4 regions of the Alkaliphilus crotonatoxidans genome follow, and region 3 is predicted to be linked to each of the others. Evidence: a T-box and tRNA genes for the amino acid it is inferred to sense, from the RefSeq annotation. Region 3 holds a T-box; the other regions hold tRNA genes.
The links. A T-box is a leader RNA that pairs with one kind of tRNA and senses whether it is charged. The one in region 3 lies ahead of tyrS (tyrosine--tRNA ligase), so its partner is inferred to be a tRNA-Tyr.

Region 1: it has a tRNA-Tyr gene. The T-box ahead of tyrS (tyrosine--tRNA ligase) is inferred to sense a tRNA for this amino acid. The anticodon was not compared.
Region 2: it has a tRNA-Tyr gene. The T-box ahead of tyrS (tyrosine--tRNA ligase) is inferred to sense a tRNA for this amino acid. The anticodon was not compared.
Region 4: it has a tRNA-Tyr gene. The T-box ahead of tyrS (tyrosine--tRNA ligase) is inferred to sense a tRNA for this amino acid. The anticodon was not compared.

What each region holds. Positions count from the first base shown of each region.
Region 1 covers NZ_BAAHXS010000004.1:231,366-234,548, reverse strand. Annotated here, with positions in the region: rRNA gene ACYQ1I_RS03670 (23S ribosomal RNA) at 1-933, shown strand, start outside; rRNA gene rrf (5S ribosomal RNA) at 1,108-1,224, shown strand; tRNA gene ACYQ1I_RS03660 (tRNA-Asn) at 1,231-1,305, shown strand; tRNA gene ACYQ1I_RS03655 (tRNA-Glu) at 1,312-1,386, shown strand; tRNA gene ACYQ1I_RS03650 (tRNA-Val) at 1,437-1,512, shown strand; tRNA gene ACYQ1I_RS03645 (tRNA-Asp) at 1,542-1,618, shown strand; tRNA gene ACYQ1I_RS03640 (tRNA-Thr) at 1,633-1,708, shown strand; tRNA gene ACYQ1I_RS03635 (tRNA-Tyr) at 1,714-1,798, shown strand; tRNA gene ACYQ1I_RS03630 (tRNA-Leu) at 1,812-1,894, shown strand; tRNA gene ACYQ1I_RS03625 (tRNA-Gly) at 1,920-1,994, shown strand; tRNA gene ACYQ1I_RS03620 (tRNA-Lys) at 2,003-2,078, shown strand; tRNA gene ACYQ1I_RS03615 (tRNA-Met) at 2,103-2,178, shown strand; rRNA gene ACYQ1I_RS03610 (16S ribosomal RNA) at 2,409-3,183, shown strand, end outside.
Region 2 covers NZ_BAAHXS010000004.1:217,153-220,335, forward strand. Annotated here, with positions in the region: gene ACYQ1I_RS03415 (aspartate aminotransferase family protein) at 1-860, opposite strand, end outside; tRNA gene ACYQ1I_RS03420 (tRNA-Phe) at 1,093-1,168, opposite strand; tRNA gene ACYQ1I_RS03425 (tRNA-Lys) at 1,177-1,252, opposite strand; tRNA gene ACYQ1I_RS03430 (tRNA-Gly) at 1,261-1,335, opposite strand; tRNA gene ACYQ1I_RS03435 (tRNA-Leu) at 1,361-1,443, opposite strand; tRNA gene ACYQ1I_RS03440 (tRNA-Tyr) at 1,457-1,541, opposite strand; tRNA gene ACYQ1I_RS03445 (tRNA-Thr) at 1,547-1,622, opposite strand; tRNA gene ACYQ1I_RS03450 (tRNA-Asp) at 1,637-1,713, opposite strand; tRNA gene ACYQ1I_RS03455 (tRNA-Val) at 1,743-1,818, opposite strand; tRNA gene ACYQ1I_RS03460 (tRNA-Glu) at 1,869-1,943, opposite strand; tRNA gene ACYQ1I_RS03465 (tRNA-Asn) at 1,950-2,024, opposite strand; rRNA gene rrf (5S ribosomal RNA) at 2,031-2,147, opposite strand; rRNA gene ACYQ1I_RS03475 (23S ribosomal RNA) at 2,322-3,183, opposite strand, start outside.
Region 3 covers NZ_BAAHXS010000006.1:413,050-416,232, forward strand. Annotated here, with positions in the region: gene ACYQ1I_RS14005 (DUF362 domain-containing protein) at 1-148, shown strand, start outside; gene tyrS (tyrosine--tRNA ligase) at 211-1,437, opposite strand; T-box leader at 1,529-1,741, opposite strand; gene ACYQ1I_RS14015 (hypothetical protein) at 1,926-3,026, shown strand.
Region 4 covers NZ_BAAHXS010000005.1:155,674-158,856, forward strand. Annotated here, with positions in the region: gene ACYQ1I_RS11920 (ribonuclease H-like domain-containing protein) at 1-164, shown strand, start outside; tRNA gene ACYQ1I_RS11925 (tRNA-Phe) at 251-326, opposite strand; tRNA gene ACYQ1I_RS11930 (tRNA-Ile) at 335-411, opposite strand; tRNA gene ACYQ1I_RS11935 (tRNA-Ser) at 435-526, opposite strand; tRNA gene ACYQ1I_RS11940 (tRNA-Ser) at 543-631, opposite strand; tRNA gene ACYQ1I_RS11945 (tRNA-Gly) at 651-724, opposite strand; tRNA gene ACYQ1I_RS11950 (tRNA-Thr) at 735-810, opposite strand; tRNA gene ACYQ1I_RS11955 (tRNA-Leu) at 816-904, opposite strand; tRNA gene ACYQ1I_RS11960 (tRNA-Asn) at 910-984, opposite strand; tRNA gene ACYQ1I_RS11965 (tRNA-Arg) at 1,308-1,384, opposite strand; tRNA gene ACYQ1I_RS11970 (tRNA-Cys) at 1,386-1,460, opposite strand; tRNA gene ACYQ1I_RS11975 (tRNA-Lys) at 1,468-1,543, opposite strand; tRNA gene ACYQ1I_RS11980 (tRNA-Gln) at 1,547-1,622, opposite strand; tRNA gene ACYQ1I_RS11985 (tRNA-His) at 1,633-1,708, opposite strand; tRNA gene ACYQ1I_RS11990 (tRNA-Gly) at 1,715-1,789, opposite strand; tRNA gene ACYQ1I_RS11995 (tRNA-Leu) at 1,816-1,898, opposite strand; tRNA gene ACYQ1I_RS12000 (tRNA-Tyr) at 1,912-1,996, opposite strand; tRNA gene ACYQ1I_RS12005 (tRNA-Thr) at 2,002-2,077, opposite strand; tRNA gene ACYQ1I_RS12010 (tRNA-Asp) at 2,092-2,168, opposite strand; tRNA gene ACYQ1I_RS12015 (tRNA-Val) at 2,198-2,273, opposite strand; tRNA gene ACYQ1I_RS12020 (tRNA-Glu) at 2,318-2,392, opposite strand; tRNA gene ACYQ1I_RS12025 (tRNA-Met) at 2,402-2,478, opposite strand; tRNA gene ACYQ1I_RS12030 (tRNA-Met) at 2,487-2,562, opposite strand; tRNA gene ACYQ1I_RS12035 (tRNA-Leu) at 2,577-2,665, opposite strand; tRNA gene ACYQ1I_RS12040 (tRNA-Asn) at 2,671-2,745, opposite strand; rRNA gene rrf (5S ribosomal RNA) at 2,752-2,868, opposite strand; rRNA gene ACYQ1I_RS12050 (23S ribosomal RNA) at 3,045-3,183, opposite strand, start outside.

The DNA.
Region 1 (3,183 bases), on a different contig from region 3:
ACGAAAGGCGTAACGATTTGGGCACTGTCTCAACAATAGACCCGGTGAAATTGTAATACCAGTGAAGATGCTGGTTACCCGCGACAGGACGGAAAGACCCCGTGGAGCTTTACTGTAGCTTGACATTGGATTTTGGTACTACATGTACAGGATAGGTGGGAGACTTAGAAGCCAGAACGCCAGTTTTGGTGGAGTCATCCTTGGGATACCACTCTTGTAGTACTGAAGTTCTAACCATAGACCGTGAATCCGGTCTTGGGACACTGTCAGGTGGGCAGTTTGACTGGGGCGGTCGCCTCCTAAAAAGTAACGGAGGCGCCCAAAGGTTCCCTCAGCACGGTCGGAAATCGTGCGTAGAGTGCAAAGGCATAAGGGAGCTTGATTGCGAGACATACAGGTCGAGCAAGGACGAAAGTCGGGCTTAGTGATCCGGTGGTTCCGAGTGGAAGGGCCATCGCTCAACGGATAAAAGCTACCCCGGGGATAACAGGCTTATCTCCCCCAAGAGTCCACATCGACGGGGAGGTTTGGCACCTCGATGTCGGCTCATCACATCCTGGGGCTGTATTAGGTCCCAAGGGTTGGGCTGTTCGCCCATTAAAGTGGTACGCGAGCTGGGTTCAGAACGTCGTGAGACAGTTCGGTCCCTATCCGTCGCGGGCGTAGGAAATTTGAGAGGAGCTGTCCTTAGTACGAGAGGACCGGGATGGACATACCTCTGGTGTACCAGTTGTTCTGCCAAGGGCATCGCTGGGTAGCTATGTATGGCAGGGATAAGTGCTGAAGGCATCTAAGCACGAAGCCCCCCTCAAGATAAGATTTCCCATCCGAAAGGAGTAAGACCCCAGACAGACTATCTGGTTGATAGGTCGGAGGTGTAAGTGCAGTAATGTACTGAGCTGACCGATACTAATAGGTCGAGGGCTTGACCAAAAAATATATTCAGCTTACTTGACATTGTGTGGTTTTGAGGGAATATAAGCAGATGGCCGAAATTTATAATTTTGTGGCAGTCGCTTAGTTAAAAATTAAGTTGCTCATATCCTTAGGTTTATGATATACTAGATGAGCTAATTAATTTTCAACCTCAAAAATTTAATTAAAAAATGCCGTGACAATAGCGAAGGGGTCACACCTGTTCCCATCCCGAACACAGTAGTTAAGCCCTTCTGCGCTGATGGTACTTGGAGGGCAGCCTCCTGGGAGAGTAGGACGTTGCGGCATGAATGTTCCAGAGTAGCTCAATGGTGGAGCACCCGGCTGTTAACCGGTAGGTTGGAGGTTCGAGTCCTCTCTCTGGAGCCAAAGCATGGCCCCTTGGTCAAGCGGTTAAGACACCGCCCTTTCACGGCGGTAACAGGGGTTCGATTCCCCTAGGGGTCACCATCATTTAGATTTGAGAAATGAGAAGTTGGAAGTCAGAAAGAGATTTTATTGGGCGCATAGCTCAGCTGGGAGAGCACCTGCCTTACAAGCAGGGGGTCACAGGTTCGATCCCTGTTGTGCCCACCATATTTGAATTTGTAAACAACATGTATTATGGCCCGGTAGTTCAGTTGGTTAGAATGCCAGCCTGTCACGCTGGAGGTCGAGGGTTCGAGTCCCTTCCGGGTCGCCATATTAATTTAATATGCTGGTGTAGCTCAACTGGTAGAGCAGCTGACTTGTAATCAGCAGGTTGCGGGTTCGAGTCCCATCACCAGCTCCATAAGTGGAGGGATTCCCGAGTGGCCAAAGGGGGCAGACTGTAAATCTGTTGTCGACGACTTCGAAGGTTCGAATCCTTCTCCCTCCACCATTTAAAAATACATGCGGGTGTGGCGGAATTGGCAGACGCACTAGACTTAGGATCTAGCGGGCGACCGTGGGGGTTCAAGTCCCTCCACCCGCACCATAAAAGAAAAATCACTTCGATATATGCGGAAGTGGCTCAGTGGTAGAGCATCGCCTTGCCAAGGCGAGGGTCGCGGGTTCGAGTCCCGTCTTCCGCTCCATTAAATGTGACTCATTAGCTCAGCTGGTAGAGCACCTGACTCTTAATCAGGGTGTCCAGGGTTCGATCCCCTGATGGGTCACCATTTGAAAAGCAATATCAGTAATATCGCGGGGTGGAGCAGTTGGTAGCTCGTCGGGCTCATAACCCGAAGGTCACAGGTTCAAGTCCTGTCCCCGCAACCAAATTTATATAATTAACTTTATCAATCGCTTTCTTTTTATAAAATAAAAGAAGCGATAAAAAAATCTTTAAAATCACTTGACAAGAAACGTCAAAAGTGATATAGTATAAAAGTCGCCACTTGAGGGCGAAGGGGCCTAAGGCCTTGGATTTACAGGTCTTTGAAAACTGAACAGTATAGATATTAAGCCAGCATATAAAAGTCATTTTAAAATGACACCCAGAAATTTTTTTGATTAAGAGTTTGATCCTGGCTCAGGATGAACGCTGGCGGCGTGCCTAACACATGCAAGTCGAGCGGGCTGACGCTCAACACTGAGAATTCAGTATTTTGTCTAAATAGCCAGCGTCAAGGACGGAAGTATGGAGTCCTTCACGCGTTATTTAAGTGACAACACATGTTGTAAAGTGAACTGAATTTTGAGTGTTGAGCGGAAGCTAGCGGCGGACGGGTGAGTAACGCGTGGGCAACCTGCCCTGTACTGAGGGACAACAACGGGAAACCGTTGCTAATACCTCATAATACCTTTTAAAGGCATCTTTTTAAGGTCAAAGATTTATCGGTACAGGATGGGCCCGCGTCTGATTAGCTAGTTGGTGGGGTAATGGCCCACCAAGGCGACGATCAGTAGCCGACCTGAGAGGGTGATCGGCCACACTGGAACTGAGACACGGTCCAGACTCCTACGGGAGGCAGCAGTGGGGAATATTGCACAATGGGCGAAAGCCTGATGCAGCAACGCCGCGTGAGCGATGAAGGCCTTCGGGTCGTAAAGCTCTGTCCTAAGGGAAGAAATTTGACGGTACCTTGGGAGGAAGCCCCGGCTAACTACGTGCCAGCAGCCGCGGTAATACGTAGGGGGCAAGCGTTATCCGGAATCACTGGGCGTAAAGGGTGCGTAGGCGGTCTTACAAGTCAGGGGTGAAAGGCTACGGCTCAACCGTAGTAAGCCTTTGAAACTGTAGGACTTGAGTGCAGGAGAGGAAAGTGGAATTCCTAGTGTAGC
Region 2 (3,183 bases), on a different contig from region 3:
GTTGCCATATAGGCTCCGATTGGCATAATGCCGCCACCAAGGGATTTAGCTATGCAAAGAATATCTGGCTCTATTAATTCCTGTTGGCAGGCAAACCAATAACCAGTTCTGCCTAACCCTGTTTGAACTTCATCTATAATCAGTAAAATTCCCTTAGTCTTTAAAATGTCAGCAGCTTCTTTCAAATAACCCTTTGGAGGAAGGATTACCCCTCCTTCTCCCTGGATTGGTTCGATAATAAAGGCTGCAATATCATCATACCTGTCAACTACCTGTTGTAGGCTAGAAAGGTCTCCATAGATAACCTGTTCAGTCATTGGCATTAATGGATTAAAAAATTTTTTATATTTATCTCTTCCTGTTACTGAAAGGGCCCCCATCGACTTTCCATGGAAGGAGCCTTTGCAATAGATTATTCTCGCTTTACCCGTAGCTATTTTAGCCAGTTTAATAGCCCCTTCCACAGCTTCAGCACCACTATTGCAAAAAAAAGTATGCTTTAAATCACCAGGCGCTATTAAAGCCAAATTTTTTGCCAAGGCCACTGGAATGGCGTTGATTGAGGTTTGTAATAAATTCGGTAATTCCATTACCTGCTTTAGACTCTCAATAATTCCATCGTGATTATGACCAAGATTTAAGGCTCCATAGGCCCCTAAAAAGTCCAGATATACCCTGTGGTTTTCATCCCACAGTTTATTTCCTTTAGCCTTTATGAACTTTTTATTAAGGCCCAAAAGCTTTAGTAATGTAACAAAATGGGAATTGATATAGCTCCTATGTCCTTCCTCGGTTTCCGCCTGAGTCATCTCTAAGGCTGAATCAATTGAAATTAACCTTTCTTCTGCAATTTTTTGCATTTTTATAACTTCCTTTCCTTTATGATTAAAGGATTATGATTCCTTTGTATTTAGAGTAATTTCCATTTTTATCAAGTTTTATTCGATAATAAAAAAAAAGCCGCCCTTGGGCCGGCAAGGCATGGTATATTTTAACCATGCCTTTCTTGTTCATATGAATTTATAATTTTTTTATTGAGAATATTACAGTTCAAAAAAATAAAAAACGCCTATAGTTGGCGTCTTTTTAAATTGGTGCCCAGAGGCGGAATCGAACCACCGACACGAGGATTTTCAGTCCTCTGCTCTACCGACTGAGCTATCTGGGCAAATAAAATGGTGACCCATCAGGGGATCGAACCCTGGACACCCTGATTAAGAGTCAGGTGCTCTACCAGCTGAGCTAATGAGTCACATTTAATGGAGCGGAAGACGGGACTCGAACCCGCGACCCTCGCCTTGGCAAGGCGATGCTCTACCACTGAGCCACTTCCGCATATATCGAAGTGATTTTTCTTTTATGGTGCGGGTGGAGGGACTTGAACCCCCACGGTCGCCCGCTAGATCCTAAGTCTAGTGCGTCTGCCAATTCCGCCACACCCGCATGTATTTTTAAATGGTGGAGGGAGAAGGATTCGAACCTTCGAAGTCGTCGACAACAGATTTACAGTCTGCCCCCTTTGGCCACTCGGGAATCCCTCCACTTATGGAGCTGGTGATGGGACTCGAACCCGCAACCTGCTGATTACAAGTCAGCTGCTCTACCAGTTGAGCTACACCAGCATATTAAATTAATATGGCGACCCGGAAGGGACTCGAACCCTCGACCTCCAGCGTGACAGGCTGGCATTCTAACCAACTGAACTACCGGGCCATAATACATGTTGTTTACAAATTCAAATATGGTGGGCACAACAGGGATCGAACCTGTGACCCCCTGCTTGTAAGGCAGGTGCTCTCCCAGCTGAGCTATGCGCCCAATAAAATCTCTTTCTGACTTCCAACTTCTCATTTCTCAAATCTAAATGATGGTGACCCCTAGGGGAATCGAACCCCTGTTACCGCCGTGAAAGGGCGGTGTCTTAACCGCTTGACCAAGGGGCCATGCTTTGGCTCCAGAGAGAGGACTCGAACCTCCAACCTACCGGTTAACAGCCGGGTGCTCCACCATTGAGCTACTCTGGAACATTCATGCCGCAACGTCCTACTCTCCCAGGAGGCTGCCCTCCAAGTACCATCAGCGCAGAAGGGCTTAACTACTGTGTTCGGGATGGGAACAGGTGTGACCCCTTCGCTATTGTCACGGCATTTTTTAATTAAATTTTTGAGGTTGAAAATTAATTAGCTCATCTAGTATATCATAAACCTAAGGATATGAGCAACTTAATTTTTAACTAAGCGACTGCCACAAAATTATAAATTTCGGCCATCTGCTTATATTCCCTCAAAACCACACAATGTCAAGTAAGCTGAATATATTTTTTGGTCAAGCCCTCGACCTATTAGTATCGGTCAGCTCAGTACATTACTGCACTTACACCTCCGACCTATCAACCAGATAGTCTGTCTGGGGTCTTACTCCTTTCGGATGGGAAATCTTATCTTGAGGGGGGCTTCGTGCTTAGATGCCTTCAGCACTTATCCCTGCCATACATAGCTACCCAGCGATGCCCTTGGCAGAACAACTGGTACACCAGAGGTATGTCCATCCCGGTCCTCTCGTACTAAGGACAGCTCCTCTCAAATTTCCTACGCCCGCGACGGATAGGGACCGAACTGTCTCACGACGTTCTGAACCCAGCTCGCGTACCACTTTAATGGGCGAACAGCCCAACCCTTGGGACCTAATACAGCCCCAGGATGTGATGAGCCGACATCGAGGTGCCAAACCTCCCCGTCGATGTGGACTCTTGGGGGAGATAAGCCTGTTATCCCCGGGGTAGCTTTTATCCGTTGAGCGATGGCCCTTCCACTCGGAACCACCGGATCACTAAGCCCGACTTTCGTCCTTGCTCGACCTGTATGTCTCGCAATCAAGCTCCCTTATGCCTTTGCACTCTACGCACGATTTCCGACCGTGCTGAGGGAACCTTTGGGCGCCTCCGTTACTTTTTAGGAGGCGACCGCCCCAGTCAAACTGCCCACCTGACAGTGTCCCAAGACCGGATTCACGGTCTATGGTTAGAACTTCAGTACTACAAGAGTGGTATCCCAAGGATGACTCCACCAAAACTGGCGTTCTGGCTTCTAAGTCTCCCACCTATCCTGTACATGTAGTACCAAAATCCAATGTCAAGCTACAGTAAAGCTCCACGGGGTCTTTCCGTCCTGTCGCGGGTAACCA
Region 3 (3,183 bases):
GGCTCAAGGTGAGGTAGACCCAAAAAAAATGGAAATTAAGGGTATAGCCCTTGAGGAAGCAGAGCGAATTTTCACCGTGGCGGCCTATGGGGAAGCAATTACAATAGATAAAAACAATCAATTAAAAGGTATACATGGGAATCAATAATTTTTTTACAAAAAACCACAGCAGAATATCTTTTTTGCTGTGGTTTCTTTATAATATAAAATCTAGACTAGCTTTACCTGATGGTAGCCCTTTTTCCCCTTTTTAAGCATTATTGAGCCATCCTTAAAGTCCTTTAATCCTAAAACCAAATTAAAATCATCTATCTTTTCATCATCTATGGTGAGGCCACCCTGCTGAATGAGCCTTCGGCCTTCTCCCCGGGAGGAGGCCAGACCTGTTTTGATTAACAGGTTTAAAATATCTATTCCTTCAGAAAATTCGGCGGAGGAAATTTCAGTGGTGGGTACAGAGCCTCCCAGAGAACCCCTTCCAAATAAACCTCTGGCTGCCTCCTGGGCCTTGGTGGCTTCTTCTTCTCCGTGTACCAGTTTAGTGACCTCAAAGGCTAGAATTTCTTTGGCTTGATTAATTTCTGCCCCTTCCAAAGCACTTAGGCGGCGAACCTCGTCCATTGGAATAAAGGTCAACAGGGCCAAACACCGTTCAACATCCCTGTCGTCTACATTTCTCCAGTATTGGTAGAATTCAAAGGGCGATGTTTTTTCTGGATTTAGCCAAATGGCCCCGGATTGGGTTTTACCCATTTTTTTGCCTTCACTGGTGGTTAGAAGGGTAAAGGTCATACCATAGGCAGCTTCACCCTCTACTCGCCTGATTAAGTCAGCCCCCGCAATAATGTTTGACCATTGGTCGTCGCCGCCCAATTGCAGGCGGCAGCCGTATCTTCTATGAAGCTCCAGGAAATCGTAGGCCTGCATAATCATATAGTTAAATTCCAGGAAGGACAGCCCCTTTTCCATTCTGCTTTTAAAGCATTCAGCAGTCAGCATACGGTTAACGGAAAAGTGCCTTCCAATTTCTCGTAAAAAGGAAACATAATTTAAGCCTGACAGCCAATCAGCATTATTGGCTAAAACCGCCTTACCCTCTGAAAAGTCCAAAAAGTTACTGGTTTGCTCCACAAAACATTGCCCATTATGCTGTATTTCTTCAGGGGTTAGCATTTTTCTCATATCGGTTCGGCCCGACGGGTCACCCACCATGGCTGTACCGCCGCCAATTAAAAAGATCGGTTTATGTCCTGCCCTTTGTAAGTGGGCCATGGCAACTACCTGAAGAAAATGTCCTACATGCAGGCTGTCGGCAGTGGGATCAAAGCCAATATAAAAGGTGACAGGCCCTTTTCCCAAAAGGTCTTTGATTTCTTCCTCATGGGTGGTTTGCTGAATAAAGCCTCTTTCCTTTAAAATATCAAATACATTTTCCATTGACTCAACCTCCTATAGCGTTTGGGGAAAGTCTCTTTTAATTTTAAGGAGCACTTTCCAACTAGATTATAAAAAAAGGGCCCTTCTCTCCAAAAAGGACGAGAAAGACCCGTGGTACCACCTTAATTCGCATTGTTTAAATAAATGCCTCTAGCCCATCATAACGGATGGGAAACCGTCGAGGCTTTTCACCTCGAAGCTCCAGGCTGTAATTCATCCCTTCATGTGCTATAGATCTTTCACCAGCCGATCTACTCTCTAATTTGTAACCATGGGGACTACTAAAACCCTTCATTGCCATATATTTTATATTTAACATAGCTTACCATATCATGATACCAAATTCAAGGGAAATATATAAAATTATTCTTATGTTATCTTATTTGTATGCTTTTTATTCATTGGTGGTAATTATATCTAAGGTTACTAATTATTTCTTATGTAAACCATCCTCTGAATTTTGTATAATAGGGCTAGGGATTTGTTGATTGGAACCATTAAAAAGCAGTGAAAGGAATGGAAAAATGAATATCAATAAGCATCTTAAATGGATGATACCGATATGTGGTACACTGCTGGGATCAGCTATAGCAGTTTATGGTATGCACCATCAGTTCCTGGAAAAGCCTATGGCGGCCAGTTATCTACTAGAGATGGATGAAGTAGGCTACATAGAACAAAATCAATTTCAAAATGGTAAATTTGAAACTGCTGAAGAAAATCCTGAACAAGAGGAAGAAGAAGCATCAGACCTTGGGGAAGAGGAAGAAGACCTTGAGGAAAATAAAGAGGAGGAAGAAAAGAAGGATTCTGAAAAAGATCTTCAGGGAAAGGAAGATATTCAGGTACCGCCGTCAACAGATAGTGGAAACAAAGCACCTGAAAAGGAAATACCGCCTAAAGCAGTGGAGCCAGTAAATCGTGGTGAGGTAGAAAGGGATAAGCTCTTAAAACAGGATTTAAATTCCTACATATTAGATGTTATTAAAACCTATTCTTCTGGCAATTATCCTTATCTATTGAATAATGACTATGCAAATTATAATGGGGTGACAACCAACCTGTATTATCAGGATCAATTACTTTTAAAGGCCCATCCCAACGGCAGCAAAGCCAGCCATTGTGTGGGAATTACCTTCGAGGTATTCTTCAAGGCCATGATGAATCGAAATGAAAAATTAGGCTTGCCAAAGGATGATTTTAACGGCATGACATGGAATGAACTTTATGATTTTGCCCTTGGGTGGTTTGTAGCCAATGGCAATAAGGCTCAAAACAATGCGGCCCGTGTAATTGAAAAATATGGGTTAGGTAAAGTTGTTACCAATTTAGAAGAGGTTAAAGCAGGTGATATCATTGACTTTAGCAGAGAGAACCATACGGGCCACACTGTTATTTTTATCAATTGGATACGGGATAACGGAAAGATTGTAGGCTTAAAATATTGGTCCAGCCAGGGCTCTACCAATGGAATCAGCTATAATGAAGAGTATTTTAATATTCCCAAAGGTGATGGAAGCAAATATGGTAATGTCATAATAGACCAACTTTATATTGGTCGTGTACTCTCAGTAAATGAATATCAGTAAATGAATGTTTTTTTCAAACCAGGAGGTAGACATAAATATGATCTGCCTCCTAATTTTATTGGGGAATTAATTTACGACAATAAAGTATTGAATATTTATATTAGGGCGTGTCTGAAAACCTACTCAAGGGCATCTTTCACCGCTTTTTTGTCCCCCG
Region 4 (3,183 bases), on a different contig from region 3:
AGACCTTTCCCTTTAATTTTGAGGAACTGACTTCTTCTTCCATTGCCAGGGATGTTATTTATGAAGGTATGATGGAGGTAAGTGTGACCAAGGAAGAAAATCATAGCTTTCTGATTGAATTTATCAATCATCTCATCAGGGGAATATTAAATAATCAAGGCTAGTACTCCGTCCTAGGGGGAAGCAATATAAATACACAATAAAAAAACCACTTAATAATGATTATTAAGTGGTTTTTTACTGAATAAACTGGTGCCCAGAGGCGGAATCGAACCACCGACACGGGGATTTTCAGTCCCCTGCTCTACCGACTGAGCTATCTGGGCATAAAAAATGGTGGGCTTAAGTAGACTCGAACTACCGACCTCACGCTTATCAGGCGTGCGCTCTAACCTGCTGAGCTATAAGCCCACAATTTAATATTGTTACCTGGCTGGCGGAGAAGGCGGGATTCGAACCCGCGCGCCGCTTACACGACCTAACGGTTTAGCAAACCGTCCTCTTCAGCCTACTTGAGTACTTCTCCAATTTAAATTTAATGCTGGCGGAGAGGGTGGGATTCGAACCCACGGCCCCTTGCGGAGTCACTGGTTTTCAAGACCAGCTCCTTAAACCACTCGGACACCTCTCCAAATTTATAGCGTTTAAATTGGAGCGGGTGAAGGGAATCGAACCCTCGCGGTCAGCTTGGAAGGCTGAAGTTCTACCACTGAACTACACCCGCATTACATAGTTGGAGCTGGTGATGGGACTCGAACCCGCAACCTGCTGATTACAAATCAGCTGCTCTGCCAATTGAGCTACACCAGCTTGGATGGTGCCGAAGACCGGAATCGAACCGGTACGGTCTTGAGGGACCGCAGGATTTTAAGTCCTGTGCGTCTGCCAGTTCCGCCACTTCGGCATATTTGGCTCCAGAGAGAGGACTCGAACCTCCAACCTACCGGTTAACAGCCGGGTGCTCCACCATTGAGCTACTCTGGAATATTAATTTGATACGCCATAGAAATTTTAGTTCCCAATCATTTGATGTGCCGTTTCTCTGTAGCGACAAGTATTATTATACGACAAATTTAATCAATTGTAAACACTTTTTTCCTAACAAGAACTAACTGAATAATATTTATTATAACCTATTTATTATCAAAAAATCCTTCCTTTTATTTAAAGGCGCTATTAATTCAGTTGCAGCTTCAATATTCAAGATTGTCCTTTGTAAAGACCTGATGAATTAGGATTGATAACTTTTAAAATTAAATGATATGAAAAAATCAAGGTGATCACCTTGATTTTTTGCATTTTTAAACTGGTGCGCCCAGAGAGATTCGAACTCCCGACCTTCTGATTCGTAGTCAGACACTCTATCCAGCTGAGCTATGGGCGCATGGAGGCGACACCCAGATTTGAACTGGGGAATAAAGGTTTTGCAGACCTCTGCCTTACCACTTGGCTATGCCGCCGTAAAAATGGTGATCCATCCGCGACTCGAACGCGGGACACCCTGATTAAAAGTCAGGTGCTCTACCGACTGAGCTAATGGATCAAATGGCTGGGATAGCAGGACTCGAACCTGCGAATGACGGAGTCAAAGTCCGTTGCCTTACCGACTTGGCTATATCCCAATATATTTAATGGGGTGGATGATGGGATTCGAACCCACGCATGCAGGAGCCACAATCCTGTGTCTTAACCGCTTGACTACACCCACCATATTTGGAGCGGAAGACGGGACTCGAACCCGCGACCCTCGCCTTGGCAAGGCGATGCTCTACCACTGAGCCACTTCCGCATTTTCTTAAAATAATTTTTCTTTTATGGTGCGGGTGGAGGGACTTGAACCCCCACGGTCGCCCGCTAGATCCTAAGTCTAGTGCGTCTGCCAATTCCGCCACACCCGCATGTATTTTTAAATGGTGGAGGGAGAAGGATTCGAACCTTCGAAGTCGTCGACAACAGATTTACAGTCTGCCCCCTTTGGCCACTCGGGAATCCCTCCACTTATGGAGCTGGTGATGGGACTCGAACCCGCAACCTGCTGATTACAAGTCAGCTGCTCTACCAGTTGAGCTACACCAGCATATTAAATTAATATGGCGACCCGGAAGGGGCTCGAACCCTCGACCTCCAGCGTGACAGGCTGGCATTCTAACCAACTGAACTACCGGGCCATAATGCATGTTGTTTGAAAATTCTAATATGGTGGGCACAACAGGGATCGAACCTGTGACCCCCTGCTTGTAAGGCAGGTGCTCTCCCAGCTGAGCTATGCGCCCATATCCTAGAGGTCAAAACTGACTTGACCTCTGATTTCTTAAAATGGTGACCCCTAGGGGAATCGAACCCCTGTTACCGCCGTGAAAGGGCGGTGTCTTAACCGCTTGACCAAGGGGCCAAATATAGTTGGTAGCGGCAACGGGGATCGAACCTGTGACCTTTCGGGTATGAACCGAACGCTCTAGCCATCTGAGCTATGCCGCCATATTTGTTGGTTGCGGGGGCAGGACTTGAACCTGCGACCTCCGGGTTATGAGCCCGACGAGCTGCCAACTGCTCCACCCCGCGATATTTTTTTAAAATGGTGCCGAAGACCGGAATCGAACCGGTACGGTCTTGAGGGACCGCAGGATTTTAAGTCCTGTGCGTCTGCCAGTTCCGCCACTTCGGCACGTTTGGCTCCAGAGAGAGGACTCGAACCTCCAACCTACCGGTTAACAGCCGGGTGCTCCACCATTGAGCTACTCTGGAACATTCATGCCGCAACGTCCTACTCTCCCAGGAGGCTGCCCTCCAAGTACCATCAGCGCAGAAGGGCTTAACTACTGTGTTCGGGATGGGAACAGGTGTGACCCCTTCGCTATTGTCACGGCATTTTTTTAATTAAATTTTTGAGGTTAAAAATTAATTAGCTCATCTAGTATATCATAAACCTAAGGATATGAGCAACTTAATTTTTAACTAAGCAACTGCCACGAAATTATAAATTTCGGCCATCTGCTTATATTCCCTCAAAACCACACAATGTCAAGTAAGCTGAATATATTTTTTTGGTCAAGCCCTCGACCTATTAGTATCGGTCAGCTCAGTACATTACTGCACTTACACCTCCGACCTATCAACCAGATAGTCTGTCTGGGGTCTTACTCCTTTCGGATGGGAAATCTTATCTTGAGGGGGGCTTCGTGC